DNA from 2 places in the Aeromonas intestinalis genome. Region 2 is predicted to be linked to the other one. Evidence: predicted binding sites of a transcription regulator. Region 2 holds the regulator's gene; the other holds the start of a gene.

Region 1 (15,666 bases), on a different contig from region 2:
CCAGGCCTTTGGCATCAGCAGGGGGCCCAGGCCCTCGAACAGCAGGAGCAGCCCCAGCCCCATCAGCATGGATGTCAGCATTCTCTTTACTCCTATGGACGAGCCTGCCATGGCGAGCTCATCCCGCCGAAATAAAAAGGGCCTGAATCATCAGGCCCTTGTATCGATTGTTCGTCTCTTACTGGTTGCCAGCGTGCGGCGACTTGAGGTAGCGGAAGAACTCGCTGTCCGGTTTCAGGACCATGAGGTCGTTGCCACCGGCGAAGCTCTTGCGGTAAGCCTCCATGCTGCGCACGAAGTTGAAGAACTCGGGATCCTTCTTGTAGCTGTCCGCATAGATCTTGGCGGCCTCGGCATCCCCTTCACCTCGCAACTGACGCGCATTACTCTCGGCGTCGGCGATCATGACGGTGACCTTGCGGTCGATGTCGGCACGCAAGATCTCGGCCTGCTCGCGACCCTGTGAACGGTGTTCACGGGCAACGGCGGTCCGTTCGGCACGCATCCGCTGATAGATGGAGTTGGACACTTCCACCGGCAGGTTGATCTGCTTGATCCGCACATCCACCACCTTGATGCCGAGCTCGGAGGAGCGCGCCATCTTCATCAGTGCATCTTCCATCACGGTACTGCGCTCACCGGAGACGATGTCCTTGATGGTGCGATTACCGATCTCGGAACGCAGACCGTTGTTGATCTTGCGCTTGAGCAGGTCTTCGGCCTGGATCTTGTTGCCACCACCGGTCGCCAGGTAGTACTTGGAGAAGTCCTCGATCTTCCACTTCACGTAGGAGTCGATGATGAGGTCTTTCTTCTCGGAAGTGACGAAACGATCCGCCTGGCCTTCCAGAGTCTGGATACGGGCATCCATCTTGCGCACCTGATCGATGAGCGGCACCTTGAAGTGCAGGCCCGGCTCATAGAGGCGGGGCTCGCCGGAATCGACGCGCTTCACCTTGCCGAACTGCACGACAATGCCTTTCTGCCCTTCATCGACGATGAAGACGGAAGAGAAGCAGACCATGGCGGCCACAGCGATGACACCAATAGCTATTTTCTTCATCTATTAGTTTCTCCCTGTGCTGAAACGATCACCGCCACGCAGCGGGGTCGGAGTGGAGTTGGCGCCTTCGTTGGACGGCTGGGCCGGCTCCACCGCAGGAGTGCCAGCCGGACGTGCCGGTTGCACCGCATTCGCCTTGCCAGACAACTTGTCCAGGGGCAGGTAGATCATGCTGTTGTTGCCAGCCGGCATGTCGACCACCACCTTGTTGGTTTGCTGGTAGAGCTCTTCCATTGTTTCCAGGTAGATACGGTCACGGGTCAGCTCGGGCGCGGCCTGATACTGGGGCAGCAACTCGTTGAAACGGGCGACCTCACCCTTGGCCTTCAGCACGATCTGGGACTTGTAACCTTCGGCTTCCTGTTCCAGGCGCTTGACCTGACCACGGGCCTTTGGCTCCACTTCACGGGCATAGGCTTCCGCTTCACGAATGAAGCGCTGCTCATCTTCCTGGGCGGAGATGGCATCATCGAAGGCGTCTTTCACCTCTTCCGGCGGACGCGCCGGCAGGAAGTTGACGTCGACGATCTGCAGACCCATGTGGTAGGGCTCGATGATGCCATCGATCACCTGCCAGGTCTCCTGACGCACCTTCTCACGACCGGTGGTCAGCACGTCGTCCATCTTGGTGTGACCCACCACGTAGCGCAGGGCGCTGTCGGTGGCCTGGCTCAGGCTTTCGTCCGCATTGGTCACGCTGAACAGGTACTGCTCAGGGTCAACCACGCGATACTGCACATCCATCTCGACCCGAACCACGTTCTCGTCCTGGGTCAACATGAAGCCGGAGGCGGGCAGGGAGCGCACGGACTCCACATCCACCGGGATCACCTTGTCGATGAAGGTCGGTTTCCAGCGCAGGCCGGGATCCACGTTGTGGGAGTACTCCCCGAAGCGCAGCACCACGCCACGCTCGGCCTCGCGAACGGTGTAGAAGCCGCTGACGACCCACACCACCACGGCGACCACCAGGGCGATGGAGAGGCCAAACTTGCCCACATCACCGCCACCCGACTTGCCGCCACCCAGCAGGCCACCGAAACGGCGACTCACCTTGCGCAGCATCTCATCCAAATCAGGAGGTCCCTGATTCTTGCCGTTATTCCCCCAAGGGTCACGGTCTTTGCCGTTGTTACCAGGCTCATTCCAAGCCATCAGCGTCTCCATTAATACATGCGGATGGATATCATCTCTATCGAACATCGAGGGATGACGAGGCGGCTAAGCACTCATCATCATGAACTCATCAATGTCTGATAAAGCGTTGTAAACTCTCACCTTCTTGCTTCATGAGGCGGTTCCAGTCGGCCACTTGCAAGCGCACCTCCAGGACAAAATCCCCTTCCTCGCTGAAACCTTCCTGCTCGATGCCCTTGAGCCGATAGAGCGCACTGCGCAATCTGGCGGCCGAAGGGGGTAACTGCAGGGTGTGATGGACCATGGATCCGGCCAGCAACTCGGTCAGGGCCTGGAACAGGTATTCACTGCCCTCCCCGGTCTGGGCGGATAGCCAGACCCGTACCGGGCGCCCTTCTTCATCCCGTTCCAGACCGGCGGGTCTGTCGGCCAGCTTGTCGATCTTGTTGCAGATCATCAGCTGGGGACGGTCATCCGCCTCGATCTCGGCCAGAACGGTCTGTACTGAATCGACATTTTCCTGCATCTGCTCGTCGGCACAGTCCACCACGTGCAGCAGCAGATCCGCTTCGCGGGTCTCCTGCAGCGTCGCCTTGAAGGCCGCGACCAGATCATGGGGCAAGTGTCGAATAAATCCAACCGTATCCGCCAAAATCACATCACCCACATCCTGGATCACCAATTTACGCAGGGTAGGGTCCAGAGTTGCGAACAGTTGGTCGGCAGCATACACGCTGGCATCTGTAAGTTGGTTGAACAAAGTGGATTTTCCGGCGTTGGTGTAGCCAACCAGAGAAACCGTCGGCACTTCGTTGCGGTTGCGGGCACGACGCCCCTGCTCCCGCTGCTTCGCCACCTTGTCGAGTCGACGCAAAATCGCCTTGATGCGTTCCCGCAGCAGGCGTCGGTCGGTTTCAAGCTGGGTTTCGCCCGGGCCGCGCAGGCCTATCCCCCCCTTCTGACGTTCAAGGTGGGTCCAGCCGCGGACCAGACGAGTAGAAAGATGGCGCAATTGGGCCAGTTCGACCTGCAACTTGCCTTCGTGAGTACGGGCACGCTGGGCGAAGATATCCAGGATCAGGCCGGTTCTGTCCACCACCCGGCACTGGAACAGACGCTCCAGGTTTCGCTCCTGGGCGGGGGTCAGGGCATGGTTGAAGATGACCACGTCAGCATCCAGCATCTGCACCTGGTCCGCGATCTCTTCCGCCTTGCCGCTACCGACAAAAAACTTGGCACTGGGTGCACTGCGACTGGTGGTGATCACCCCCAGCGCATTGACACCAGCCGAGCTCACCAACATCTTGAGCTCTTCCAGATCTTCCCGCTCACCCTCATCACTGAAGTTGACATGTACCAGAACGGCCTGTTCACCAGCTTCATAACGGTCAAACAAGCGCTTGCTCCTTAACAGTTTTCACGATGAATCCGAGTTGGCGAGTCTGCTCGCCGCCAGCTATCACGCCTCGGCTTCACCCTGTTCTTCACCGGCAGCGCCCGGGGCGTGCTGATGATGGTTGACGGCACGGGCCGGCACCACGGTAGAAATGGCGTGCTTGTAAACCATCTGGCTCACGGTGTTTTTCAGCAAAATGACAAACTGGTCAAACGATTCGATCTGACCCTGCAGTTTGATGCCGTTAACCAAATAGATAGAAACAGGAATCCGCTCACGGCGCAGCGCATTCAAAAACGGGTCTTGGAGAGATTGCCCCTTAGCCATCTTTCTTTTCCTTATAGTTTGTTGTTTTTTAAACACCGGAGATCAATATAACAACCTGATTATACAGGGAGTGTCAAGCCGCACCAGCACGGGTAACGACCCTTGCCAGATTGCCAGACTCACCAGATTCCAACCAGGTCAAATCAGACCAGCCGCGCAACCAGGTCATCTGACGCTTGGCCAATTGGCGGGTGGCCACGATGCCACGATAACGCATCTCATCATATCCGACTTCCCCCATCAGGTAGTCCCACATTTGGCGGTAGCCAACGCAGCGGATGGAAGGCAGATCCGGGGTGAGATCCCCCCGCTCATAAAGCCCCCTGACCTCTTGCTCGAAGCCGTTCTGCAGCATTAGATCGAAGCGCTGCTCGATGCGCTGGTGCAACACGGCGCGATCGGAAGGTGCGATGGCAAACTGGTGCACCCGATAGGGCAGCCCTTCCCCCTGCACCTGGGTCAGCTCGGTGAGCGTCTTGCCGCTGATGCGATAGACCTCCAGCGCCCGACTGAGCCGCTGCGGATCATTGGGGTGAATGCGGGCCCCCGCCACCGGGTCGATGCGCACCAGTTCGTCGTGCAGCGCCTGCCAGCCGAGGCTGGCGGCCTGTGCCTCGATGTCGGCCCGGGTGGCCGGATCCGCGGGCGGCAGGGGGGAAAGCCCTTCCAGCAGCGCCTTGAAATAGAGCATGGTGCCCCCCACCAGCAGCGGGATGCGACCCCGTCCGGCGATGTCGCTCATCTCCCGCAAGGCATCACGACAAAAATCCGCCGCCGAATAACTCAACGCGGGATCGAGAATGTCGATCAGGCGGTGCGGCGCCAGCGCCAGTTCGGCGGCCGTCGGCTTGGCAGTGCCGATATCCATGCCGCGATAGATGAGCGCGGAGTCCACGCTGATGATGTCGCAGGGCAGGGCCTTGCACAGTTCGATGGCGAGATCCGTCTTGCCGGAGGCCGTCGGCCCCATCAAAAAAATTGCAGTCGGCAACTCAGCCACGTTCATCTTCCTCTGGCACCGGCCAGTTGCGACAAGGCACAACCTCGGGGTCGTTCACTGCCCTTGGCCGCCGTCCGGTGCAAATTCTGCCAGCACGGTCGCCAGCGAAAGCGGGCGCACCATGCGAATGTCTGCCAGTTGGTCACTGAAATCGGCAACGAGTTCCGTCAGCAATCGACTAGCCGTTGAAAAATCATATATTTTTTCGGCGCTGATGCCCTGTTCCACCAGCCATTGGCATACTACCTGAGCCAATTGCTCCCCATCACAGTCAGATCCACTGTCGATCAACTGCAGCAATTCGGGCAAGAGGCGCACCAGATCGGTCTGGCGCAACAGGGCCGGCACCCGAGTCAGGATCATGGTGTCGCGCCCGCCGCTTTTCAACTCCAGCCCCACCCGTTTGAGCAGACGTTCTTGCTGCTCCACCAGGGCTATCAGGTTTTTCGGCAGCTTGAAGGAGACCGGCAGCAGCAACGGCTGGGCCGCCAGCCCCTGACCCCAGGCATCCAGCAGCCAGTGACGCAGCAGCAAACGCTCCGCTCTCACCAGGGAGAGCAGGAACAACTGCCCCTGACGCTCCAGCAGCAGATAAGCCTGCTCCACCAGGGTCAGGGCACGATAGCCTCCGGCGTCGAGGAACTTGTCCACCGATTGCGGAGCAGGAGCCGGACCGTCCGTCGCGACGGGTAGGGTCGTGAGCAGGACCCCCATGCCGCGCATGGCCTCAGCACTAGGCGGCTCGGGCGGCTGATAACCACCGCCACTCGTCACTCCCCCTTCACTCACCGACCTTGGCGCTGTGGTGGCAGGAGCCCGGTAGCTGTGCTCGGCACCATACCACTCCGGGCGGGGCGCCTGACCGGGATATTCTATTTTTGGCGCGGATGGCAATTCGATTTCACTGCCTGCAAGCGGTGCATCAACAGGATCTGCCACCACAGCCTCACGATGCAGCGCACTGAACAGGGCCTGGAAGATGAAGTCGTGGATGAGGCGAGCCTGATGGAAGCGCACCTCATGCTTGGCGGGGTGCACGTTGACGTCCACCTGGCGCGGGTCCAGCTCGATGTAGAGCACGTAGGCGGCGAAGCGATCCGGGGGCAGCAGCTCGTCATAGGCCTGGCGGATGGCGTGATTGATGAGCTTGTCGCGCATCATGCGGCCGTTGACGTAGGTGTATTGCAGATCGTTCTGCGGCCTGGCGCCGGCCGGGGTCGCCAGCCAGCCCCAGAGCCGCACGTCACTGTGCTCGCTCTCCACCGCCAGGGCGTGGTGCATGAAGGGGGTACCGCAGACGGCGGCGAGGCGCCGCTCCTGCTCTTGCACCGTGTTGGCACACTTGTACTGGCGCACCACCTTGCCGTTGTGGCGCAGGATCAGGGTGGTATCGAAGCGGGAGAGGGCGATGCGGCGCACCAGCTCATCGATGTGGGCAAACTCGGTCTTCTCGCTGCGCATGAACTTGCGCCGGGCCGGGGTGTTGAAGAAGAGATCCACCACCTCCACCGTCGTGCCCACCGGATGGGCCGCCGGCTTGATGGTGACGTTCATCTCTCGTCCCTCGGCCGCCGCCTGCCAGGCCTCACTCTGCTCCGCGGTGCGGGAGGTCAGGGTGAGACGGGAAACGGAGCTGATGGAGGCGAGCGCCTCCCCGCGAAAGCCGAGGCTGTTGATCCCCTCCAGATCGTCCAGGGTCGCCACCTTGGAGGTGGCGTGGCGGGAGAGTGCCAGCACCAGCTCGTCCCTCGGTACGCCGCCGCCGTTGTCACGGATGCGGATGAGCTTGGCGCCCCCCTTGTCGATGTCTATTTCGATCCGATCCGCCCCCGCATCCAGGCTGTTCTCCACCAGCTCCTTCACCACGGAGGAGGGGCGTTCCACCACCTCGCCTGCGGCAATCTGGTTGGCCAGGATGGGGGGCAATATACGGATCGGCATCGGTGGCTCCTGAGAGTGGATCTGGGGGATGCCCATGCGGTCATCCCCACGACAAAGGCGTCAGCAGGCAGGCATCACGCCCCCGGATGGGTATCATCGGGGGATGTAGAGCACCTGACCTATCTGGATATCCCGCGACTTCAACTTGTTGATCTCCACCAGCCGTGCCTGACTCACCCCGTGCTTCTCGGCGAGGCGGGAGAGGCTCTGGCCACGGGTGACCACGTGGCGGATCATCTTCGACTTGTCGATGCTCTGGGCGCTGCTGGCCGATGCACTCGACTCCTTGGCCGCGACTTTATAAGGCTTGATCACCCCGGCTCCCGAGGCGCTGCCCACGCTGCTGACCGGGGCACCGTCATCACTGCTGCGGCTGGTCGCCGGCATGCGGTTGACCACCTGCTGCTGGGGCGCGGCCACGGCTTTTGGCTGCACTGGCTGGCTGGCCACCACGGCCTTCTGTCCCTTGCCGGTCAGCATGGGGCCCTTGGTCGGGTGGCTGCGGTAATAGGTGCGGATCCCCTCGAAGATGGCGCGGGCCAGCTGATCCTGATAGCTGGCGGTGGCCAGCAGCTTCTCTTCCGCGTGGTTGGAGATGAACCCCGTCTCTACCAGCACGGAGGGGATGTCGGGGGCCTTCAGCACCGCCAGACTGGCGTGCTCCGGGGCCTTCTTGTGCAGCCGAGCCACCTTGCCCATGGAGCGCAGGATCTGGCGGCTCACCTCATACCCTTCGGCCCTGGACTTGTCCATGGAGAGGTCGAGGAAGGTCTGTGCCAGATAGGGGTTGGGATCGGACTCTGCCAATACCTTGCCGACGCCCCCCAGCAGTTCCCCCTGCTTCTCCTGCTTCTCCAGCCAGCTGCCCATCTCGCGGTTGGCGCGATTGGTCGACAGCACCCAGACGGAGGCACCGCGCGGAGTGGAGTTGTGGAAGCTGTCCGCATGCACCGACACCAGCAGATCGGCCTTGGCCTTGCGGGCGATCTCGGATCGCTTGTTCAAATCGACGAAGTAGTCGCCACGACGGGTCATCACAGAACGCATGCCGGGCTCCCGATCGATCAGAGCCGCCAGCTTCTGGGAGACCGAGAGAGTCACCCGCTTCTCATAGGTGCGGCGCGGGCCGATGGAGCCCGGATCCTCCCCGCCATGGCCGGGGTCGATGGCGATGACGATGGGCTTGCCGTGGCCACCCACCGGGCTGGACTGGGCCGCGGCGGCGGCGCCTTTCTCTTCATAGGGCAGATCGATGACCAGACGGTGGCCATAGGGACCCGCCGGGGCCAGCGGGAACACAACCGGCTTGATGGCGGTACCGAGATCCAGCACCAGTCGCAGGCTGCCCTTGTCGACCGGCGTGCTTTCGCGGATCTTGCGCACCAGCTCGCTCTTGTTTTCGATGCGCGCCAGATTGGTGGCGTTGCTCGCCCCTTTCAGGTCGATCACCAGCCGGCTCGGACCCGAGAGGGTGAAATAGTTGAAATTGGGCGCGCTGCTCATGTCGAGCACCACCCGGGTGTTATCCGGCGATGGCCATACCCGCACACTCTTGAGCTGATTCGCATAAGAGGGCAGGGCCAGCAGGGAAAGCATTACAACAAGGATCAAGCGCACTGAGATGACAACCGTTCCAGAATGGCTTCGCCAATAGCAGTGCGGGCCACTATCCGGGCCTCACGCTGCTCGTTTACATACGTCAGGGTAATCTCGAGATCGGGGGCGGGCAGCCAGCCCTCTCCCTTTTCCGGCCACTCCACCAGACAGAGGGTATCTGCGCCGAAATAGTCCCGGATGCCCATGAACTCCAGCTCTTCCGGATCCGCCAATCGATAGAGATCGAAGTGATAGACCTGCCAGCTGGCCAGCTCATAGGGTTCCACCAGGGTATAGGTCGGACTCTTAACCTTGCCTTGATGGCCGAGCCCTTGCACCCAGCCACGGGTCAATGTGGTCTTGCCGGCCCCGAGGGCGCCGTGCAGGAATACCGTGGTCGCCTGCTGGCACGCCTGTGCCAGGCGTCCACCCAGAGCCACTGTTGCTGCCTCGTCCGGCAGTGTCATCATCAACTGTTTTGCCATGCTCTTCTTATAACTTGTTACTGTGTCGGATTGACCAGACGGCGGATCCAGGGCAGCAGATCCGATGCCAGCATGCCACGCTCCCCATCGGCCGCGGCCAGGTCAGCCGCCTCGCCATGGATGGCGACGCCGAGCCAGGTCGCCATGGTGGCAGACCAGCCCTGGGCCAGGAGGGCGGCGATTATACCAGATAACAGATCCCCCATGCCGCCACTGGCCATGCCGGGATTGCCCTCTCTGCAAAGCACAGTCTGCCCCCCGTCACTGATGAGGGTGCCCGCCCCCTTGAGCAGCACCACGCCGCCGTAGCGTCGTTGCAGCAGGGTGACGGAGGCAAAGCGGTCGGCCTCCACCTCGGCGATGGTGCAACCCAGCAAGCGGGCCGCCTCCCCCGGGTGGGGCGTGAGCACCCAATTATCCTGATGACGGGGCTCCTGCGCCAGCCAATTCAGTCCGTCGGCATCCAATACCAGAGGGCCCGGGATCTTCATCTCGCGCTCAAACTGGGTACGGGCCCACTCATTTCGGCCAAGCCCGGGGCCCAGCACCCGTACCCTGGCCCAGCCAGGATCATCGCCGTCAGACCCCATCAGTTCGGGTTGCACCAGGCTGGCGGGAGGCAGATCCGGGTGCTGACACAGGCGCACCAACCCGGCCCCTGCCCGCAAACAGGCCTGTCCCGCCAGCAGAATGGCCCCCTGCATGCCAAGGTTTCCCCCCACCAGCAGTACCCGGCCGTTCTCCCCCTTGTGGGCCGAGCGAGGGCGCGCTGGCAGGCAGGAGAGGAGCCTGGGATAGTCGATGCGCCAGGCGGCAGGGGCCATGTCATCTTGCATCGTCACCCCCAGAGCGTCGCAATCGAGCTGACCCACCCCATCCACCCCATCAGCGGTCAGCATGCCCTGCTTGATGCCGATGAAGGTGAGTGTGCGGGTCGCCCGCACCAGCGCCCCCATGGCACGGCCGGTATCACCGTTGAGCCCTGAGGGGAGATCCACGGCCAATACGGGTGCAGCCAAAGCGTTGATGGTTGCGACGATCTTTGTCATGGAAGGGGTCAGCGGGATATGGACACCGGTGCCAAGCAGTGCATCCACCACCAGATCCGGCGTCGGTAGCAGACTGAAATCGGCCTCGTCGGCCAGCACCACGGCGCCCCCCTCACCCAGCCAGGCATAGGCGGCCCGCTTTGCATCCCCTTTCAGCAGGTGGGGAGCCCGGCTGGCAATCACTCGGGGATCGAGGCCCACCTTCTTGGCGAGGCGGGCCAGCACATAGCCATCGCCACCGTTGTTGCCGGGACCGACGAAGATCCACCAATGGTGACCATGGGGCCAATGATGACGGGCATAGTGGCACAAGGCGCCACCGGCACGCTCCATCAGCGCGTAGGTGTCGCTCTCCTCCACCTGGGCCCAGCGCCGCTCCAGCAGACGGATCTGCTCGGTGCGCCACAGGGGCTGTGCTAGACTGAGGCCTTCATTTTTGCTGATAGCACCTTCGATAACCTGCACCATGACGGCTCCTCATCCCCATCATCCTGTGATCCGGACCTGTACCGGGCCCATGACGCGGCTCCGCTCACTGCCCTGCGTGTTCCCCCGGCGCCCGTCTGCCTGGCAGAGGACCAGCGGCGCAGCATGACGACAGCCGAACTCCATCAGCTGGCCCAAGATATCAAGCTCTGGGCACGCGAGCTAGGATTTGACCAGGTCGGGATCACCGATACCGACCTGCGAGTCGAAGAGCCCAGACTGCAAGCCTGGCTGGATGCGGGCTATCACGGCACCATGGATTACATGGCGCGTCACGGCATGATGCGGGCACGCCCCCATGAGCTGCTGCCCGGTACCAAACGGGTGCTGTCGGTGCGCATGAACTACCTCCCCTTCGAAGCCGGCTTCGCCAGCACCCTGCGAGATCCCGCCCTCGGCTACATCAGCCGCTACGCCCTTGGACGCGACTATCACAAGGTACTGCGCAACCGCCTCAAGCAGTTGGGGGAGCGCATCGAACAACGCTGCCAGGCACTCGTCCAGGCCTCGGGTCTGCCACTGGATGAGGAGCCAAACTGGCGCCCCTTCGTCGATTCGGCCCCCGTGCTTGAACGCCCCCTTGCCGCCAAGGCGGGGCTCGGCTGGGTGGGCAAGCACTCGCTGCTGATCAATGAAGTGGCGGGCTCCTTCTTCTTCCTCGGGGAGCTGCTCATCAATCTGCCCCTGCCCCTGGACACACCGGTCGAGAAAGAGCAGTGCGGCAAGTGCGTGGCCTGCATCAACATCTGCCCGACCGGCGCCATCGTCGCCCCCTATGTGGTGGACGGACGACGCTGCATCTCCTATCTCACCATCGAGAACGACGGCCCCATTCCCGAAGAGTTTCGGCCGCTCATGGGCAACCGCATCTACGGCTGCGATGACTGCCAGCTCATCTGCCCCTGGAATCGCTATGCTGATGCGAGCCCGGAGGAGGACTTCAAGGCGCGCCCCAACCTGCATCGCCCTCCCCTGCTCACGTTGTGGGGCTGGTCAGAGCCTGAATTTCTCAAGCACACCGAAGGCAGCCCCATCCGCCGTATCGGCTATCAGCGCTGGCGCCGCAACCTGGCGGTGGCGCTGGGCAATGGTCTTGCCAGCAGCGAGGTCATGGCAGCGTTGCAACAGGCACTGGAGAGCGCCGACCCCATGGTGGCGGAGCACATCCAATGGGCGCTGGCAACGTTGGCTCGGCGCCAGCAGGATGAGAACAGGAAGAAGACATTGTTGATCCGCTGCATCGAAAAAGGATTGCCAGATCACGCCTGAGCGATCAAATCCTTGCCTGATGACAGCCATTTTTTCATGCTCTGCCGAATTTGATCGTCGGCACACAACAAGGAACATTCTGATGCAGATGTTGGGAGTAGATATAGGCGGATCCGGGATCAAGGGCTGCCTGGTCGATACGAAGACCGGCGAGCTCATCGGGGAGCGCTACCGTCTGGCCACCCCGCAGCCGGCCACCCCCGCCGCCATCGCCCATACCCTCAAGGCTCTGGTCGAACACTTCGAATGGAAAGGGCCGGTGGGCTGCGGCTTCCCCGCCATCATCCATAACGGCATCGCCAAGAGTGCCGCCAACATCGACAAGAGCTGGGTAGAAACCGATGCCGCCCACCTCTTCTCTGACGTGACCGGCCTGCCCTGTCACGTACTCAACGATGCCGACGCCGCCGGCATCGCCGAGATGCGCTTTGGCACTGGCCAGCACCGCAAGGGAGTCGTCATCCTCATCACGGTCGGCACCGGCATCGGCACCGCCGTCTTCGTCAATGGCCAGTTGCTGCCCAACACCGAGCTTGGCCACCTGATGCTGGAAGGCATGATTGCCGAGCACTACTGCTCCGATGCGGCCCGCAAGCGCGAGGATCTCTCCTGGAGCCGCTGGGGCAAGCGTTTCAACAAGTATCTGGCCCGACTGGAGTTTCTGTTCTCCCCGGATCTCTTCATCCTGGGGGGTGGCAGCGCCGCCAAGCTCGACAAGTTCATCGACAAGATAGAGACCCGGGCTCCCCTGGTGGCGGCGGCCAGCCTCAATCAGGCAGGCATCATTGGTGCCGCCCTCTATGCAGAAGCCCAGCAAGGGCAATGATCCCGACAAGGAAAAAATGACAGGCCCGGCCATCGCCAGGCCTGTCATTATGCAAAGCGGCCGCACCCGCGCGTCGCAACAACGGGCAATCCGCCCAGGATTGTCTGTCAACAAAGATGGCGCCTTCTCTGTCGGCAGACGAAGGAGGGCAATAATCCAGAACGCCCTTGCTCCTTTATCTCTTCATCAATGGGCCTCAATCTGCCCTCTTCTGCCATCGCATTTCCCCTGAATAAAAAGCAGGCTCGACATAATCTGGCTGTTTATTGTTCTGAATTCATGGGGATGAGAAAAAAAGAGAACGAGACAAGATATTAATATTCATGTCATCTTGGGGGCTATCGGCAGGAGCCGTGCGCCAACCATCCGACTAAAACCAGTGAAACAACAACTTGCGAGATAAAAGCCGTCATATGAACGGAAGTTTTGTTTTGGTTTCGAATTATATATTCATGCTTTTGATGACCCACTTTGCCATAGCCAGATAGCGGCAATCCTTATCCATTTTTTAGACGTCTAGACGTCAAAACATGCGTTGACATGGCCGTCCGGACATCTTAGCATCATCCACCATAATGGCAGAGCAACCCAGTGTAACCTCTGCCCAATTCACCCGCCTGTAGCGCCCTGTGCTTTAAGGCTGTTAGCACGGAAGAATCCATGATTAAGTTGATCGGTCTCAACAAAGTCTACGGTAAAGGCAGTGATGCCGTGCACGCCCTGCGTGATGTCAGCCTGCATGTGCCCCAAGGCAAGATCTTCGGGGTGATCGGTGCCTCCGGGGCCGGCAAGAGTACCCTCATTCGCTGCGTCAACCTGCTGGAGCGTCCCACCGAGGGCCAGGTCATCGTCGATGGCCAGGATCTGGTCGCCCTGCCCGAGCGGGATCTGACCCAGGCTCGCCGCCAGATCGGCATGATCTTCCAGCACTTCAACCTGCTCTCCTCCCGCACCGTGTTCGCGAACATCGCCTTCCCGCTGGAGCTGGCAGGCTGGAGCAAAGCCCAGATCCAGACACGAGTCGAAGAGTTGCTGGCCCTGGTGGGGCTGGAAGCGCGCGCCCAGGCCTATCCGTCCGAGCTGTCCGGCGGCCAGAAGCAGCGCGTCGCCATCGCCCGCGCCCTGGCGCCCGCCCCCAAGGTGCTGCTGTGCGACGAGGCCACCTCGGCCCTGGATCCCCAGACCACCCGTTCCATCCTGAGCCTGCTCAAGGAGATCAACGTCAAGCTGGGGCTCACCATCCTGCTCATCACCCACGAAATGGACGTGGTGAAAGGGATCTGTGACGAGGTTGCCATCATCAGCGACGGCCGCCTCATCGAGCAGGGGGAAGTCGCCTGGTTCTTCAGCAATGCCAAGACCCAGCTGGCCCGTGACTTCATCCACTCCACCATCCATCTGGAGGTGCCGCAGGAGTACCAGGAGCGGATGAGCCCGGATCGCGTCCCCGGCAGCTACCCCCTGGTCAAGCTCGGCTTCACCGGTACCACCGTCGATTCACCACTCATCTCCGAGGTGAGTCGCCGCTTCAACATCGATATCAGCATTCTGAGTGCGGACATCGAATACGCCGGCGGGGTCAAGTTCGGCTTCCTGCTGGCCGAACTGTTCGGGGACGAGGCCCAGTGCGAGGCGACCCAACAGTTCTTCATCGACAACCACATTCAGCTGGAGGTAATGGGTTATGTCCGAAGCCATGATTAATCTGCTGATCTCAGCACTCGGCGACACCCTGATCATGGTGTTTGCCTCCGCCCTGTTTGGCTGCCTGCTCGGCCTGCCGCTGGGTGTCGCGCTGCACGTGACCAAGGCAGGCCAGATCCTGGCCAACCCGGTGTTGAACCGGACCCTCGGCATCATCGTCAACGTCGGTCGCTCCGTGCCCTTCATCATCTTGCTGGTTGCCATCATTCCGCTGACCCGCTTCATCGTCGGGACCAGTATCGGCACCATCGCCGCCATCGTGCCGCTGACCATAGGCGCCGTGCCCTTCATCGCCCGCCTGGTGGAAGGGGCCCTGATGGAAGTGCCGGACGGTCTGCTGGAAGCCGCCAAGGCCATGGGGGCCAAGCCCCTGCAAATCATCACCAAGGTGCTGCTGCCCGAGGCCCTGCCCGGCATCCTCAACAGCGTCATCATCACCCTCGTCACTCTGGTCAACTACTCCGCCATGGCCGGTGCCATCGGGGGGGGCGGCCTCGGCGATGTGGGTATTCGCTACGGCTACCAGCGCTTCGATCCCACCGTCATGCTGGTCACCGTGGTCATTCTGGTGGTGCTGGTTCAACTCATCCAGAGCGCGGGTGAGCGCCTGGTTCAACAATGTGATCATCGTTAATCGTCGATTTCTGACAGGAGGTTTTTATGAAATTGGGCATTAAATCCGCTGCGGCAGCCCTGCTGGCTACCCTGGTTCTGGTTGGCTGCGGCCAGAAGGAAGAGAACAAGACCCTGAAGGTCGGCGCCATCGCCGGTCCCGAGACCGAGCTGGTCGAGACTGCGGCCAAGGTTGCGAAAGAGAAGTTCGGCCTGAACGTCGAAATCGTCACCTTCTCCGACTACGTCACCCCGAACGTGGCGCTGAACGACGGTAGCGTCGACGTCAACGCCTTCCAGCACAAGCCCTATCTGGATGCCCAGATCCGTGATCGCGGCTTCAAACTGGTACCGGTTGGCAACACCTTCGTCTACCCGATCGCCGGTTACTCCAAGAAGATCAAGGCCCTCTCCGAGCTCAAAGACGGTGCCCAGATCGCGGTCCCGAACGATCCGACCAACCTGGGTCGCTCCCTGATCCTGCTGGAGAAGCAAGGTCTGCTGAAGCTGAAAGAAGGCGCTGGCCTGGAAGCCACCGTACTGGACATCGCCAGCAACCCGCGCAACTTCAAGATCGTCGAGCTGGAAGCCGCGCAACTGCCCCGCTCCCTGGAAGACGTGGATCTCTCCATCATCAACAACACCTTCGCCGGTCAGATTGGTCTGACCCCGACCGAGAACGGCCTGTTTGTTGAAGACAAGGAGTCCCCCTACGTCAACCTGATCGTTGCTCGCGAGAACAACAAGGATGACGAGAAGGTCAAGGAGTTCGTCC
Region 2 (15,666 bases):
GCAGGCGATGACGGGCCAGGTGGGCTTCGATGGCCGCCACCGTCTGGTCATAGCCAGTCTGGGGCAGCACCTTCAGTTCGATCAGCGCAATCTGATCCACCGAGGAGACGATGCGGGCCCCGCCGGAGCGCGGCGCACGGCGCAATATGTGGGTGCAACCCTCGTCCGGGTTGTAGCTGCAGCGCAGGGTGAGGCGCTGGCGGCTGTCCGCCACCGGCTGCAGGGTGCGCGAATGCAGCACGGAGGAGCCGAGACGGGCCAGCTCGTTGGCCTCGGCCAGGCTCAGACGCTCCAGCAGACGCGCCTCCTTCACCCGGCGCGGATCCGCGCTGTAGACCCCGGCCACGTCGCTCCAGATGGTGGTGGACTCGCCATCAGCCAGCGCCGCCAAGAGGCTGGCACTGTAGTCGGAACCGTTGCGGCCGAGCAGCAGGGAACGCCCCTCCAGGTCGGCGGCAATGAAACCGGTCACCACGATGCGACCGGCGTGCTCCGCCAGACGAGCCTTGAGCAGTTCGCTGGAGAGCGCCGTATCCACCTTGACCAGGGCGCCGTCCTCGGCCCGCAGGAAGCTGCGGGCATCGAGCCAGATGGCCGGTTCGCCACGGCTGCTGAGCAGGGCGGCCAGCAGACGCGCGGACCACACCTCGCCGAAGGCGAGCAGGCCGTTGCGCTCGAAGCGATCGAACTGCCCTTCCAGGGTCTTGGCGATCAGTTGCAGATCAGCGGCAAGCTGCTTGCTCAGGGAGAGTTGCAGCTCGCCCTCCAGCAGACCGTCGATCAGGCTCTGCTGATAGGCGTGCAGAGCGGTGATGGCTTCCCCGGCGGCTTCATCTCCCGCTTCGGCCAGCTCCACCAGCTGGATCAGCCGGTTGGTGGTCTTGCCGGCGGCGGAGACCACCACCAGTTCATGACCGCCCGTCTGCTGCTCGACGATGCTGGCCACCCGGCGATAACAGACCGGATCCGCCAGGCTGCTGCCACCGAACTTGTGCACATGACGCCGCTTCAACGCTGCTTCTGCTGCCACCGCTACCTCTCCTTGCTGCTGTTCCATTTACTTCACCTGCTCTGCCAATGCTGCTTGTTCAAATGCCCGGGCCAGATCGGCCACCAGGTCTTCACCGTGTTCTATGCCGACCGACAGGCGCAGCAGCTGGGCGCTGATGCCCGCCGCCTGCTGCGCCGCTGGGGTCATGGCCCTGTGGGTCATGCTGGCGGGGTGAGCCACCAGGCTCTCTACCCCGCCGAGGGATTCCGCCACCGAGAAGAAGGTCAGCGCATCCAGGAAGGCGCGCAGGCCTGCTTCGCTGCAATCGAGTTCAAAACTTAGCATGGCGCCGAAGCCGGACTGTTGACGGCGCGCAATCTCGTGACCGGGGTGACTCGGCAGGCTGGGGTGATAGATGGTCTTCACCAGGGGCTGCTGCTGCAGGAAGGCAAGGATCCGGTCCGTGTTCTCCTGATGGGCGCGCAGGCGCGGCGCCAGGGTGCGCAGGCCCCGCAGGGTGAGATAGGAATCAAAGGCCCCCGAGGTCAGCCCCAGGCAGTTGGCCCACCACACCAGCGACTCGGCAAGGGCGGCCTCCTTGGCGATCGCCACCCCACCCACCACGTCGGAGTGGCCGTTGATGTATTTGGTGGTCGAGTGCACCACCAGGTCGGCGCCGAGGGCCAGGGGTTGCTGCAGCAGCGGCGAGAGGAAGGTGTTGTCCACCACCACCTTGGCCCCCACCTCGTGAGACGCGGTGGCGATGGCGGCCACATCCACCACCCGTAACAGCGGGTTGGAGGGGGTCTCCACCCACACCAGCGCCGGTTTCTGGGCCAGCGCCTCGGCCAGGGCGACGGCATCCCCCTGATCCACGAACAGCACCTTGTAGTACCCCTTGGCCGCCAGGTATTCGAACAGGCGCCAGGTGCCGCCGTAGCAGTCATGGGGGGCGATCAGCAGGTCGCCGGCCTTGAGCAGGGCCGTGGTCACCAGGTGAACGGCGCCCATGCCGGTACCGGTCACCACGGCGCCTGCGCCCCCTTCCAGGGCCGCCAGCGCATCCGCCAGGTTGGTGCGGGTCGGGTTGCCTGAGCGGGCGTAATCGTAGGTGCGCGGTTCACCGAAATCGGCGAAGGTGTAGTTGCTGGAGAGATAGATGGGCGGCACCACGGCGCCGTGCTGGGTATCTGTCTCAATGCCGGTACGTACCGCCAGGGTGGCCTTGTGGGTCATGTCACTCTCCATTTGATCTGTCTGGGGACCGTGCTGGCGGTCAGTCGCCCACGTCATCCCTCTCGGTCGGCCATAGCACAGGCCCATGATGAACCACAGTACGCCAGCTTAAAAAAGCCGTCAACACTTCTGGACGTCTAAATGGCTTTGCTGTTGGATTGCCATTGATTTCCTTAAGGGTTAAAATCCGCGCTCACGGCCAAATGAGAACAGGTGGATCATGGGAACAGAGTGGAACGGCGACTACGTCAGCCCCTACGCGGAACACGGCAAGAAGAGCGAACAGGTCAAGAAGATTACCGTCTCGATCCCGCTCAAGGTGCTGAAGGTGCTGACCGATGAGCGCACCCGTCGCCAGGTGAACAACCTGCGTCATGCGACCAACAGTGAGCTGCTCTGTGAAGCCTTCCTGCACGCCTTTACCGGCCAGCCGCTGCCCGGTGACGAGGATCTGCGCAAGGATCACCCGGACAGCGTCCCAGCCGAGGCGCGCGCCATCATGGAAGCGCTCGGCAAGGAGATCGAAGACTTCGACGCCGAATAAGCTTGCGAGCAGATGGCAAAGAGCACTTCCCCCTCAATGACGCGGCCCCTGGCCGCGTCATTGTCATCGGCCAGTCCCTTCAGCCTGCGCCGCTACCAGTCTGATATCAGCAGCCACAGCCACGACTTCGCCCAGTTGGTGATCCCCCTGGACGGCCCCATCGAGATAGAAGTGCAGGGCCGGGGTCGACACCTCCCCCCCGGCTTTGCCTGCGTCATCGCCCCCGGTGAGCGTCACGATTACGCCGCCGACCCGGCTCTCTCCTTCCTGGTGCAGGAGAGCCCCTGGCTGCCGGGCCGCCTGGGCGAGCGCCCCTTTATCGAGCTGGATGCCGCCCAGCGCCACTATCTTGCCTTCCTGCGCCAGATGGTGGCCGAAGATCGCCACGTGGCGGGAATGGATCAGATCTGGCTGAACCTGCTGGCGGAGCCTCAGAGCACAGCCGTCCCCATCCCCCCGCGCATCGTCAGGGTCCAGCGCCATATCGAGACCCACCTCGCCGAGCCCCTCACCAACGCGCGCCTCGCCGCCCTCGCCTGCCTCGGTCAGAGCCAGTTCAAGCACGCCTTTCGCCAGCAGCTCGGCATGAGCGTCTCCCACTACATCCGGCAGCGGCGCATGGCGCTGGCCCGCAACCTGCTGGCCCACACTTCCCTGCCCATCGGCGAGATAGCCTGCCGCTGCGGCTACCGGGATCAGGGGGCCTTCGCCGAACGCTTCCTCACCGAGACCGGCCTGACCCCGTCCCTCTGGCGCCAGCAAAACGGCCAGTTGCCATAACGGATCGGCTCTGCGCCGAAGACAACGCCGGGCTCATGAGGCATGCTGGCAGGCAGATGGAGCAGGCGAAACGAGGAGCCAAGATGCAGACCATAAGCTGGCAGGATTTCGAGATGGTGGAGCTCCGGGTGGGCACCCTGGTGCGGGTCGAGCCCTTCCCCGAGGCGCGCAAACCCGCCTACAAGGTGTGGGCGGATTTCGGCCCCGAGATCGGGGTGCGCAAGAGCAGCGCCCAGATCACCGACCTCTATCAACCGGGCGATCTGGTGGGCCGCCAGATAGTGGCGGTGGTGAACTTCCCCACCAAGCAGATAGGCCCCTTCCAGTCGGAATTTCTGCTCACCGGTTTCTACCGCCCGGACGGCGCCGTGGTGATGGCCATCCCGGAGCAGGCGGTGGAAAACGGCGCCAAGCTGGGATAAATCCCCCTCCGTGAACAGAACACTCAGCCAGACGAAACAAGAGAGGCGACCCCGGGGTCGCGGCGCGTTTGATTATTTTACGTCATACGGTTGTTTCAGTGGGCTTTTACCAGCAGGCTGTACAGCACCGCCGACACCGCGAGCGATCCGGTCAGCAGGATGAAACCGTTGACCCAGCCCTGACGAAAACGCGCCAGCGCCTCCACCTTGTAGATGGCCACCACCGGCATGATGAACAGGATCATGGCGATGACGGGGCCGGAGAGGGTCTCCATCAGGCCGAGGATGCCGGGGTTGATGACCGCCGCCCCCCAGATGGCGAAGAACATCAGGGCGATGCCGACCTTGTCCGCCCTCCCGAGCGACAGGCCGGTGGGCTTGGCGATCAGGCTCTTGAGGCTCTCGCGGGCCCCGAGGAAATGGCCGAGGAAGGAGGAGCTGATGGCGATGAAGGCGATGAGCGGCCCCAGGGTGATGATCACCGGGTTGTCGGTGATGTTGGCAAGATAGGAGAGCACGGAGACGTTCTGGGCCTTGGCCTCGGCCAGCTGGGCCGGGGAGAGGCTCAGCACGCAGGAGAAGACGAAGAACAGCACGAAACCCACCAGCATGACGGTGGTGTTGCGCAGGATGAGGCCGCTCTTGGCCTCCGCCTGCTCGCCGTATTCCCGGCGCTGTACGTTGGCAAAACCCGAGATGGCGGCGGCGTGGCTGAAGGCAAATACCGTCACCGGCAGCGCCAGCCAGACGGTGTTGAGAAAGCTCCCCCCTTCAAATGCCACCATCTGTGGCCAGTGCCACTGGGGAATGAGGTAGAAAGAGAGCGCCGCCAGAATGGCCGCCAACGGATAAACCATGAAGGCGAAGGCCCGCAGCATGGCCTTCTCGCCGGCCAGCATCACGGCGATCATGGCGAGCACCAGCACGCCGGAGAGCATCACCCGGTTTGGGGCAAGCATGCCGAGCTGATTCACCATGAAGCTCTCCACCGTGTTGGTCAGGCCGACGCCGTAGATGAGCAGGATCGGGAAGATGGAGAGGAAATAGAGCATGGAGATGAGCCGACCGGCCATCTTGCCGAAATGCTCCTCCGCCACCTCGGTGAAATCCGCCTGGGGGCGGGAGGAGGAGAGCACGAAGCGCGCCAGCCCACGGTGAGCCAGGAAGGTCATGGGACCGGCCAGTACGGCGACGATGACCAGGGGCCAGATCCCGCCGAGACCCAGGTTGATGGGCAGGAACAGGATGCCGGCACCGACCGCGGTGCCAAACAGGCTGATGACCCAGTGGGTATCGTGACGACGCCAGCCGGTGTGGGCGACGACAGCTTGGGAACCGGACAGCTCCGCGGTGACCTCTGCAGATAAACTCATCGATAATTCACTTATTGTCAGTATTTAAAACTGCAATGATTGTGCTCTTTCAGAATTTAATTCTCAAAAAAGGTGACTGGCAGATCTCACTACCAAAGCGCGGCCTAGCCAGTGTGATCGGGAAGGGGGAAGCGGCCTTGATGTTCAAGAAATACCAAACAAGAACAGTTTAGCGATATATAAAACCAAAATTATCGATAAATTTGATTTTTTACTTTGACAGGTTAGTGTATTGCAGAATTACATGAAATGACAGACCAGACAATCATGGCTTGTTGTGACGATCCACTGCCATTCACGCCAATGGCTAGCGCATATCCCTGTTGAACATGCATGAATGCAGATGATTACGCTAACGCAAAGGGCGACCCTGAGGTCGCCCTTTTCGATGTCGGCAGCGGGATCCCGCTCCCTCAGCTGACCAGGATCTTGCCCCAGGCGAGATCCGGATCCCCCATCACGATGAAGTCCGGGTTCTCCAGCGACTCCGTCTCGTTATAGCTGAGAGGCTGCAGCGCCAGGCTGAGGATGCGCCCCCCGGCCGCCTCGACGATGCACTGGGCGGCGGCGGTGTCCCACTCGCCGGTGGGGCCGAGGCGCACGTAGCAGTCGGCGGCCCCCTCCGCCACCAAACAGGACTTGAGCGAACTGGAGCCGAGCGGGATCAGCTCGTAGTTGATGGCCGGGTTGAGACGGCGGGTCAGTCGCTCCAGCTTCTGGCGACGGCTGATGGCCACCACCAGAGCATCCGGCTGATCGTGCTCGTGGTGCATGGCGCTGATGGGATAGACCTCCCCCCCCGCCTCCTTGAAGGCACCGTGGCCACGCACCGCCCAGTAGAGCACGTCGGATTCGGGGGCATAGATGACCCCGAGCACGGGCACGTTGTCCCGCACCAGGGCGATCAGGGTGGCAAAGTCACCGCTGCCGGCGATGAACTCGCCGGTGCCATCCAAAGGGTCCACCAGCCAGTATTGCCGCCAGGCGGCCCGCAGGCTGAAGGGAACGTCGGCTGCCTCTTCGGTCAGCACGGGAATATGGGGAGTCAGCGCCGACAGCGCTTCCTTGAGGTAGGCATCGGCAGCAAGATCGGCACTGGTGACCGGGGTCGCATCCTCCTTCAGCTGACGCTCGAATTGACCGCCGTGATAGATTTCGTGAAGGATCCTGCCTGCTTCGCGGGCAATCTCCTTGACCCCAGGCACCCAGGACAACAGCTCCTGCATCTCGCTACCTCTACTTTCCAAGCTCTGCGCCTCAGGGGCGCTCGTTTCCCTGCTCTGCCAGCCACTTGCGGGCCAGCAGCAGGGCACTGATGCTGCGCGACTCGGTAAAGTCGGGTCGCGCCAACAATTCATCGATCTGGTCGAGGGGCCAGGGGATCACCTCGAGGGGCTCCGGCTCGTCGCCGACGCGCTGCTCGGGGTAGAGCTCCCGTGCCAGCAGGATGTCCATCCGGCTGGAGAAGTAACCGGGGGCGAGGGAGACCTGCTTGAGGGACACCAGATCCCGGGCCCCGAAGCCCGCTTCTTCCATCAGCTCCCGGTTGCCCGCCTCGAAGGCGTTCTCGCCGGGATCGATCAGCCCCTTGGGGAAGCCCAGCTCATAGGAGTGGGTGCCCGCCGCGTATTCCCGCACCAGCAGCAGGGTATGCGCATCGAGCAGGGGCACCACCATGACGGCCCCCCGGTTGCCGCCACGCATCCGCTCGTAGACCCGCTCCTCCCCGTTGGAAAACTGGAGGTGCAGGGATTCCACCTTGAACAACCGGCTCTCGGCCACGATCTCGGCCTTGAGGATCGCCGGTTTGGCCTTGTCCTGTGCCAGGGCATCGACACTGAGGTGTACGGGGTTGCACTTGTGACTGTCACTCATCGGGGCTGGCTGCTCATCAAAAATCGTGCTTCAAGAGTAAACGACTCACCGAACGAACACCACGGGGCAAGTGTGCTAAAGGTGTCTGAAAAATCCGGTATAATCCCGCCCTTTCCACCCCACCTCCCTCGCTACGCGATACGAAAGGATGATGCATGCCCGCCTCCCTCCCCTGGCACCATATTGATACCGTTTTGCTCGACATGGATGGCACCCTGATCGACCTGCAGTTTGACAGCCACCTGTGGCAGACCCTGGTACCGGCGCGCTATGCCGAGCGTCACCATCTCGCATTGGACGAGGCAAAGCGGCGCATCGACGCCCACTACGAGGCGGTGGCGGGGACCCTCGACTGGTACTGCGTGGACTACTGGAGCCAGACACTGGGGCTCGACATCCGGGGGATGAAGCAGGAGATCCTGGGGAAGATCCAGTGGCGCCCCAATGCCGTCGCGTTTCTCGCCGCCCTCAAGGCCGCCGGCAAGCGCCGGGTTCTCTTCACCAACGCCCATCCCGCCAGCCTGGCGGTCAAGATCGAACGGCTTGGGCTCGATAAGCATCTCGACGAGATCGTCAGCACCCACGAGCTCGGCTGGTCGAAGGAGAGCCAGCACTGCTGGCAGGCGCTGGCCGAACGCCTGCCCTTCGATCCCGCCCGCACCCTCTTCATCGACGACAGCGAGCGGATCCTGACGGCCTCCGCCGACTACGGCGTGGCCCATCAGCTCGGCATCCACCAGCCCGACAGCGCCATGCCGCCCCTGCGGTTCCAGCACTTCCCGGCTCTCAAGGATTACGCCGACCTGCTGCCCCTCACTGCCTGACCCCCCCTCACCGGGCGTCCGGCCTTCACCTCAAGAGGCTTGCGCGACCAGACCGGGAAAGCTGCGAAGGTAATCCTGGGCCCGGGGGGTGAAGCCGGACATCGTCAGCCGGGCTGTCTCGAAAGGGGGTTGATCCAGGGGAAGATCGCGGTTCACCCTCTTCGGCCAGTCCGGATTGCCGATGGCCGCCGACCCTATGGCCACCAGATCCGCCCCGCCCGCCAGGGCCTGCCTGGCAGACTCGGCATCCCGGATCTTGCCCGCCACCATGAGGGGCACCCGTCCCGCGACTCCGGCGCGCACCGCGGCCAGCAGGGAACCCCCGGCGGGATCCTCGCTCGCCGCCTTGAAGCTGTCCCCCATGGAGAAGTGCAGGTAGTCGACATCCTCCTCCACCAGCAACTCGACCAGCGCCAGCTGGTTGGCGAGCTGGATGCCCTCTATGTGGGCATAGCTCTCCGGCGAGAGCCGCACCCCGATGAGGAAGCTTCGCGGTAGACGTTCCCGGATGCCTCGCACTATGGCCAGCAGCATGCGTGCCCGCCCGGCCAGACTCCCTCCCCAGCCATCTTCCCGCCGGTTCAGCAAGGGATTGAGGAAGTTGCAGAGCAGGAAGTTATGGGCGGCGTGCAGCTCAATGCCATGCAGACCGGCGCCATGGGCACGCTCGGCGGCCAGTACGAAGGCGTCGACCAGTTGCAGGATCTGCGGCTCCGTCAGTGCCGATACTCCGAGCGGATAACGCCCCCCCGGGGGAATGGCGCCGGGGCCCACCGGGGCCGTACCGTTCAGCTCGGGCAAGGCACGAACCCCGCCGTGATGCAGCTGGATCAGCGCCAGGGCGCCGTGCTCCCCTGCGCTCTGCGCCAGCTTTGCAAAGGCCGATTGCTGAGCATCCGTCATCAGGGCCGGTTGGCCGGGCCAGCAGCGTCCCCCCGGCTGTACCTGGGTGGCGGCGCCGATGAGCAGGCCAAATCCTCCCTCGGCGCAGCGGGCCAGCCAGTCGAGCTCCGTCCGGCCGGGATCCCCATTGTCGGCGCTCATGTTGTGGGTCAGCGGGGCCAGCACGGCCCGATTCTTGAGCCGCAGCCCGGCCCGCACAAAGTGGAAGGTTTCGTTCAATGGCTGGTGCATGTGCTTTCTCCTGGCATCTGTGCCTCGTTGACGCCACTATAATCCCAGCCCCAAAAGACATAATCAGACCTGAAAGAAAGACACTCATTCCCAACAGGACGTAATAAAGAGCCCCCATGGACAACCACAAGCTCGATACCCTCTACCTGATGCGGCTGCTGCTCGCCATCGCCCGCTTCGGCTCCTTCGCCGCGGCCGCCAACCACCTCGGCATCACCCCGAGCAAGGCCTCCAAGGATCTGCGTCACCTTGAGCAGAATCTGGGAGCCGTGCTGCTCAGCCGCACCACCCGCCGGGTGCAGCTGACGGATGCGGGCAAGCTGGCCTGCCAGCAGGCCGACCAGATGATAGCCCTGCACGAAGAGTTACTCGACGGTTTGCAGCGCCGTCGCCATAGCCTCATCACCCGCAGCCAGGATTATGCCCGCCACGACACCTGGCCCTTGCTCCACCAGGGTCGAGATATTCCCCTCGAGGTGACGGGGGAGCTCGCCTTCAGCAGCAAGAAGTCGATCCAGATGGCGATGTGCCAGGGATTCGGCATCGCCCGCCTGCCCCGCTATCTGGTGGCCGAGGATCTGGCTGCGGGCACGGTGTGCGAGGTGCTGCCCGCCTACCGGCCCAAGGGGGCACACTTCTACGCCCTCTATACCCAGCGGCGGGCGGACTCGGCGCTCATCACCCACTTCCTCGATTACGTGATCCGCGAACTCGGCGGGCCTTCGGCATCACCGGAACAATCAGCCTCCTGACGCATTGACCAGGTGTCGCGCCTACCCGGCCCTCGTCACACGCGCCCTCGACTACGTGATCCGTGAACTCGGCGGGCCTTCGGCATCACCGGAACAATCAGCCTCCTGACGCTTTGACCGGGCGTCGCGCCTACCCGGCCCTCGTCACACGCGCCCTCGACTACGTGATCCGCGAGCAGACCGGACATGGGGCATCCAGCATCAGGATTGCAGTACCAGGTGGTACTGCTTCTTGCCCCGGCGCAGCAGCAGGTAGCGGCCAAAACGCCAGTCGGTCTCGGCTAGTTCCGCCCCCTCGGCCAGCCGGCCGTTGAGGCTGATGGCACCGGCGGCCAGCAGTTCGCGGGCGATCCGCCGGGAAGCGGCGAGTCCGCTCGTCACCAGCAGCGCCACCAGATCGTCCTCGGGCTGCCGGGTCGAGGTCGGCAGACCACCGGCGGCGAGTTGTGCAAGTTGCGCCTCGCCCAGTTCTGCCACCCGACCGCTGAACAGCTGCTCACTGATGACCTGCGCCTGCGCGAGCGCGGCCTCACCGTGCACCAGGGCGGTCAGTTCGTCCGCCAGCACCTGGGGTGCCCGCTTGCGGCCCTGACGCTCCGCATCCTCCGCCTCCAGCGCAGCAATGGCTGAGAGCGGCATGAAGCTGTAGTAGCGCAGGAAGCTGTACACATCCTCGTCCGCGGTGCCGAGCCAGAACTGGTAGAAGGCGTAAGAGGAAGTGAGCGCCGGATCCAGCCAGATGGCACCCCCTTCCGTCTTGCCGAACTTGGTGCCATCGGCCTTGGTGATGAGGGGCAGGGTCATGCCAAACACCTGGGCCCGGTGCAGGCGGCGGGTGAGATCCATGCCGCTGGTGATGTTGCCCCACTGATCGTTGCCGCCTATCTGCAGGGTGCAACCGAGCCGTTCGTGCAGCACGGCGAAGTCCTGGGATTGCAGTAGGGCGTAGGCAAACTCGGTGAAGGAGATGCCCTGATCCGGGCGGGCGAGGCGCTGGCGTACCGACTCCCGTGCCAGCATGGCGTTGACGGAGAAGTGTTTGCCCACGTCCCGCAAGAAATCCAGGGCCGACATCTGCCCCATCCAGTCGGCGTTGTTGACCAGTTGCGGCGCCGCCAAGCCGTCACTGGCCGGCAGCAGGGCGGCGATCTGGGCCGACAGACTGGCGACCCAGCCCTGCACGGTTTCGCCGCTGTTGAGGGTGCGCTCGGCCGCCTTGAAGCTGGGATCCCCGATGAGGCCGGTGGCGCCCCCCACCAGGGCCACCGGCCTGTGACCGGCGAGCTGGAAGCGCCGCAGCATCAGGAGCGGCACCAGGTGGCCGATGTGCAGGCTGCCGGCGGTGGGATCGAAGCCGCAATAGAGGGTGCGCGGCGCAGCCAGGTGAGCGGCCAGGGCCTCTGGGTCAGAATTTTGGGCGATGAGCCCACGGGCCATCAGATCATCGAGCAGGTGGGGGTCTGTCATGGGTGCTCCAGCGGCAGAGGAAAAGCCCCTATCCTCTCTCCGCCGCCTTCCCGCGGATATGTCCCTCTGGGGACAGTTTTATCACTGCCGTGCTAGCATGGGGCCTATCGGGCCCAGCCCCAGCAGAGATCCCGTCCTCAGATGAACAGCGCCGCCCATACCCTCGCCCTGACCCAGACTGTCGAGTCCCTTCATGGCCTGGCCTTTCCGGCCGCCCTGGTGCGTCTCATCCAGCAGCGGGTGGCATTCGACTGCGCCCTGTTGCTCGGGGTGGGCAGGCGGCCCGTCTACCTCTACGACAACCTGAGCCATCAGCGGGCACTGCTGTTCGATCGCTACCTCGCCGGCCACTTCGGCCAGGATCCCTTCATGCAGGCGCTGGAAAACGGACTCGGTGCCGGGGTCTGGACCCTGGCCGAGGTCACCCGTGGCCCGCTGGATCCCGACTATCGCCAGCGCTTCTACGAGGCGACCGGCTGGCAGGAGGAAGTAGGGCTGATCATGCCCATCCGCCCCAATCTCACCCTGGTGCTGTTTCTCGGCCGGCTCGCCAAACGCCGGGCGCTGAGTACCGGGGAACGGGCCAGGCTGAACGAGCTCTTCCCCCTGCTGCACGCCCTCTGTCGCCAGCACTGGCGGCAAGCATCCCCCTTGCTGGCACAGGACGCCACCAAGGACGATGGCGCCAGGCTGGACGGGACCCGCCTCAGGCAGGTGATCGATGAGGGGATGCAGAGTCTGGGGGCCGAGCTGCTGACCCGGCGGGAGCGGCAGGTGGCCGAACTGCTGCTGCAGGGCCAGGATGCCGAGGCCATCGCCGCCACGCTCGGGATAGGCAGCGGCACGGTAAAGAATCACCGCAAGCACCTCTACGGCAAGCTGCGCATCGGCTCACAAGCGGAGCTGTTTGGTTACTTCCTCAATCACCTGATCACGACCCCGACACCGGATACCGACGCCTCTTCCCCCCCATAACAGAACACCCCGCCGTGGCGGGGTGTTCTGCATCGAGCAAAGAATCAGATCCTGCCTTGGTAGCGCAGGGGGAAGCGCCCCTGACCGTCGGGCTGGCCGAGGAAGGGCAGCCCCTGCTTCATCTGATCCGGCAGCTCAGGGCCCGGCTTGAGACTGCCCTGGAACAGGTACTGGCGATTGGCCTGCAGCTCCAGCTTGCCCATCACCTGGACCGCCTCCGACCCCTGCTTGAGCTCGGCCACCAGGTGCGAATCCAGGCAGGTCAGCTTGGCCTCGGGATCCCCCAGCGCCAGCTTGCCCGCCGGGGTGTCGGCCTCGGCCCCATACCAATAGAGATTGCCATAGAGCTGTTCGCACCAGGGGTTGCCCTGGGCAAACTGATCCACCTTGAGCTGCAACTGGCCCGCCGCCGTCAACGGGAAGGGCAGCCGCATGGGCAGCCGCTCCAGCAGCCAGGGGGCCGGCGCGTTGAGGGTGATGTCGCGGCCAAAGGCGGCGCCATTCCAGCCGACGATCCCCTGACCGTTGAAACCGGCCCTGTCCCCGAAGCGCACCGAAACCTCGGGGGCGAATCGCAACAAGGACCAGCCGTTGAGGTCCCAGCGCAGCTGGGTCAGGGATTCACTGGCGTATTGCAGCCTGGCTATCTGGCCGCTCCAGAGGGTGCCGCTCACCCCCTCCAGCCGCACCAGGTTGGCGGGCAGAGGCAGGTAACGGACCACCAGGGTAGCGGGCAGTTGCACCAGTAAAAAGACGAGATAAGTCACCAAAAAAATGACTGGAATTAGAACTCTATGCTTCATTCGGGACGACTCAATTGTAAACGTCTCACCTTGACCAGACCCGGCGCCAGATTCTCCCGCGCCACCTCGATGATCTGCACCTGAACCCCGTGCTGACCCGACAGGGTCGCGAGCCAGAGCAGCAGATCGTCAAAAGGCACGGTGTCGATCCACACCTGCAACTCCTGCCCTTGTGGCTGCAGGCGAGCGATCTTGATCTTCTGGTTGAAGGCGGTGCGGTTCACCACCCCGTCCAGGGTGCCGCTGGTGTCTATCTGACGACCCTGGCTACCCTGCATCGCCAGCACCTCCTGGCCCTTCTCCTTGAGCCAGGCCAGGGTCTGCTGCTGATTGATCACCTGCCGCTCGCGCTCGGCGATGCGGTTGGCCACGGGTTGCCAGATGACCCAGTAGCAGAGCCCGATCAGCAAGATGCCGCCCCCCACCGCCACCAGTCGCTGTTCACGGGTGCTGATGCCACGCCACCAGCCTTGCAGTTTGTCCATCATGATGATTTACCCTTGAGCACCAGTGCCCCTTCGACCTTGCCTTCGGTGCTGCGCACCTCTCCCTGCTGCACCTCGAAGCGCTTGCCCGCCAGCTCGCGAAAACGCTCTATCTCGGTGAAGCCGGGTGCGGTGACCTGCAGCCTGAGCTCGCCCCTGGCCGCATCGAAACGCATGACTTCGGGCTTGAGACCCGGCACCTCGGCAAACACCGGGGCCAGCTCGGTCAACAGCAGCAGGACCCCGTCCTGGGGTGCCTCTCCCAGCAGCTTGAGGTGCTGGGTCATCTGGCTGCGCACATTGACGATCCGGCTCTCCCCCGGGAAGATACGGGTATAGACCTGCCGGATCTCGGCCTTGAGCGCCTTGTCCTGCTCCGCCAGCTGATACAGGTGTACGCCACGTTGGGTCAGGGCCACCAGCAGCAGCAAACCGGCCACCACGGCCACCTTGCGCCACTGCAACCAGTGACGGGCGTATTCGGTCTGGGGACGGTACTTCCCCTGCAGCAGGTTCGCCTGGCAGCCAAGGGCCCCCTTGGCCAGCAGCAGCATGGGCAGTTCGGGATCCGCCGGCAGCCAGTTGGCACCGGCCATGGCCGGTGGCGGCGTGTGGCTGTGGATGGTCACGGGCTCAGCCTGGGTGGCCAGCAACATGGCCAACAGGGGCTCCTCCGCCACTATGCCCTGACGAGACCCCTGGCGCAGCAGCCACTCCTCCCCCAGTTGCAGGGCGGACCAGCCCTCGGTGGCCAGCGGCAGGGTCAGCACATCCGGCAGCAGTTGCAGGGTCTTGAGCCCTGCCTGCTGCAGCCAGCCGAGCCAGGCCTGCATCTTGGCCTTGTCCACCGCCATCAGATCCACCTCGTTGCCCTGATGGCCGAGCACCACCAGGTGCAGGGCGTCCACATCGGAGGCAATCTGTTCCTCCAGCAGATAGGGCAGCGCCGCCGCACTCTGGCGGTTGTATTTGCCCGGCAGGCTGACCCGCCGGAAGATGAGATCGCTGCCGGGCACCAGGGTCACCACGGGGCGGCCACCGGCACGCTCCTGCAACTCGCCGAGGGCATGGGCCGAGGCCAGGGTGCCGGAGGCAATGATCTCCTGCTCCTGTGTCGACCACACCAGCCAGTGTACCGGCTGCTGCGCATTGGTCCCCAGACGGATGACCAGACTCTCGCTCACTAATCGTTCTCCTGCCATGCCCGCCATCATCGTCGATGGGCGGGAACGCAGCCTGGGCTGCGGTATCGATACGGGGTCGGGACGGACGACGCCAGTGGTCGCCCGTCCCGGTTATTCTGCGCCGTCGCTCAGACGTCGCAACATGACCAGCTTGTTGTCCTTGCCGCGCTGGAACACCGTCTTGAGCCGGGCCCGCGCGTCCCCCACCTCGGCCAGCAGGCTGGCTTCGAAGTAGCTGCTCTTGATGTCCAGGGCAGCGTCGAGACCGCTGACGGCACCCGGCTGCACCGGCAACTGATCCGTCATGGCCTTCTTCTCTTTCCAGCCCTTCTTGGGTCGGCTGGTCAACACCTGCTTGGCATCGTCCAGCCCAATCTTGCCCTGATAGAGGCCCACCAGCAGGGCCGCCCGCTCGGGCTTGATGGTGTTGATGTTCACCACCAGCTTGTCGTTGGGCAGGGTGCAGACATAGGGGGCCAGCCTTGCATAGAGCGCCCCCGTCATGCCCCGCACCGCCCGCAACTCATCCGTGCCCAGCATCCACTGGTTGGCCACCAGATAAGGGGGCTGGAGCCCCTCGTAGTAGGCATCTTCGGCCCCGTAGCTCGACACCAGCTGGGTATCCTTGTCGGTCCAGTCCCGGATGGCATCGGTCAGCTGCACCGCCTCATATTCCTCGACCTCCAGCGCCTCCAGCAGGGCGCGGAACGCCTTCACCGCATAGGGCTGAGACTCCAGGTTGTCCCCGTCTTCACCCTCTTTCTTCGCCACACTCAGGCTGTTGAGGTTGAAGCAGGACTGCAGATCCCGCACCCGGCCGG

The links. Region 2 encodes MetJ, which represses methionine synthesis genes. Its sites were predicted from a motif close to AGANNTCTAGANNTCT; they were not measured.
Region 1: a site for MetJ is predicted at 13,086-13,101, ahead of metN (methionine ABC transporter ATP-binding protein MetN). Genes of this name have one in related genera too.

Annotation. Positions count from the first base shown of each region.
Region 1 covers NZ_JBSTYK010000012.1:49,064-64,729, reverse strand. The annotation lists gene ACW5W7_RS15630 (DUF2065 domain-containing protein) at 1-81, opposite strand, end outside; gene hflC (protease modulator HflC) at 179-1,063, opposite strand; gene hflK (FtsH protease activity modulator HflK) at 1,067-2,218, opposite strand; gene hflX (ribosome rescue GTPase HflX) at 2,310-3,596, opposite strand; gene hfq (RNA chaperone Hfq) at 3,660-3,923, opposite strand; gene miaA (tRNA (adenosine(37)-N6)-dimethylallyltransferase MiaA) at 3,997-4,929, opposite strand; gene mutL (DNA mismatch repair endonuclease MutL) at 4,978-6,864, opposite strand; gene ACW5W7_RS15595 (N-acetylmuramoyl-L-alanine amidase) at 6,958-8,481, opposite strand; gene tsaE (tRNA (adenosine(37)-N6)-threonylcarbamoyltransferase complex ATPase subunit type 1 TsaE) at 8,472-8,945, opposite strand; gene ACW5W7_RS15585 (NAD(P)H-hydrate dehydratase) at 8,963-10,462, opposite strand; gene queG (tRNA epoxyqueuosine(34) reductase QueG) at 10,586-11,749, shown strand; gene ppgK (polyphosphate--glucose phosphotransferase) at 11,832-12,575, shown strand; gene metN (methionine ABC transporter ATP-binding protein MetN) at 13,236-14,279, shown strand; gene ACW5W7_RS15565 (methionine ABC transporter permease) at 14,260-14,913, shown strand; gene metQ (methionine ABC transporter substrate-binding lipoprotein MetQ) at 14,940-15,666, shown strand, end outside.
Region 2 covers NZ_JBSTYK010000008.1:1,490-17,155, forward strand. The annotation lists gene ACW5W7_RS11510 (bifunctional aspartate kinase/homoserine dehydrogenase II) at 1-1,057, opposite strand, end outside; gene metB (cystathionine gamma-synthase) at 1,058-2,227, opposite strand; gene metJ (met regulon transcriptional regulator MetJ) at 2,448-2,771, shown strand; gene ACW5W7_RS11525 (helix-turn-helix domain-containing protein) at 2,808-3,551, shown strand; gene ACW5W7_RS11530 (tRNA-binding protein) at 3,635-3,973, shown strand; gene ACW5W7_RS11535 (aromatic amino acid transport family protein) at 4,069-5,346, opposite strand; gene cysQ (3'(2'),5'-bisphosphate nucleotidase CysQ) at 5,760-6,572, opposite strand; gene nudE (ADP compounds hydrolase NudE) at 6,604-7,221, opposite strand; gene yrfG (GMP/IMP nucleotidase) at 7,377-8,045, shown strand; gene ACW5W7_RS11555 (NADH:flavin oxidoreductase) at 8,076-9,179, opposite strand; gene ACW5W7_RS11560 (LysR family transcriptional regulator) at 9,296-9,931, shown strand; gene tyrS (tyrosine--tRNA ligase) at 10,133-11,398, opposite strand; gene ACW5W7_RS11570 (helix-turn-helix transcriptional regulator) at 11,540-12,373, shown strand; gene exeN (GspN family type II secretion system protein ExeN) at 12,418-13,176, opposite strand; gene exeM (GspM family type II secretion system protein ExeM) at 13,173-13,664, opposite strand; gene exeL (GspL family type II secretion system protein ExeL) at 13,661-14,845, opposite strand; gene exeK (GspK family T2SS minor pseudopilin variant ExeK) at 14,957-15,666, opposite strand, start outside.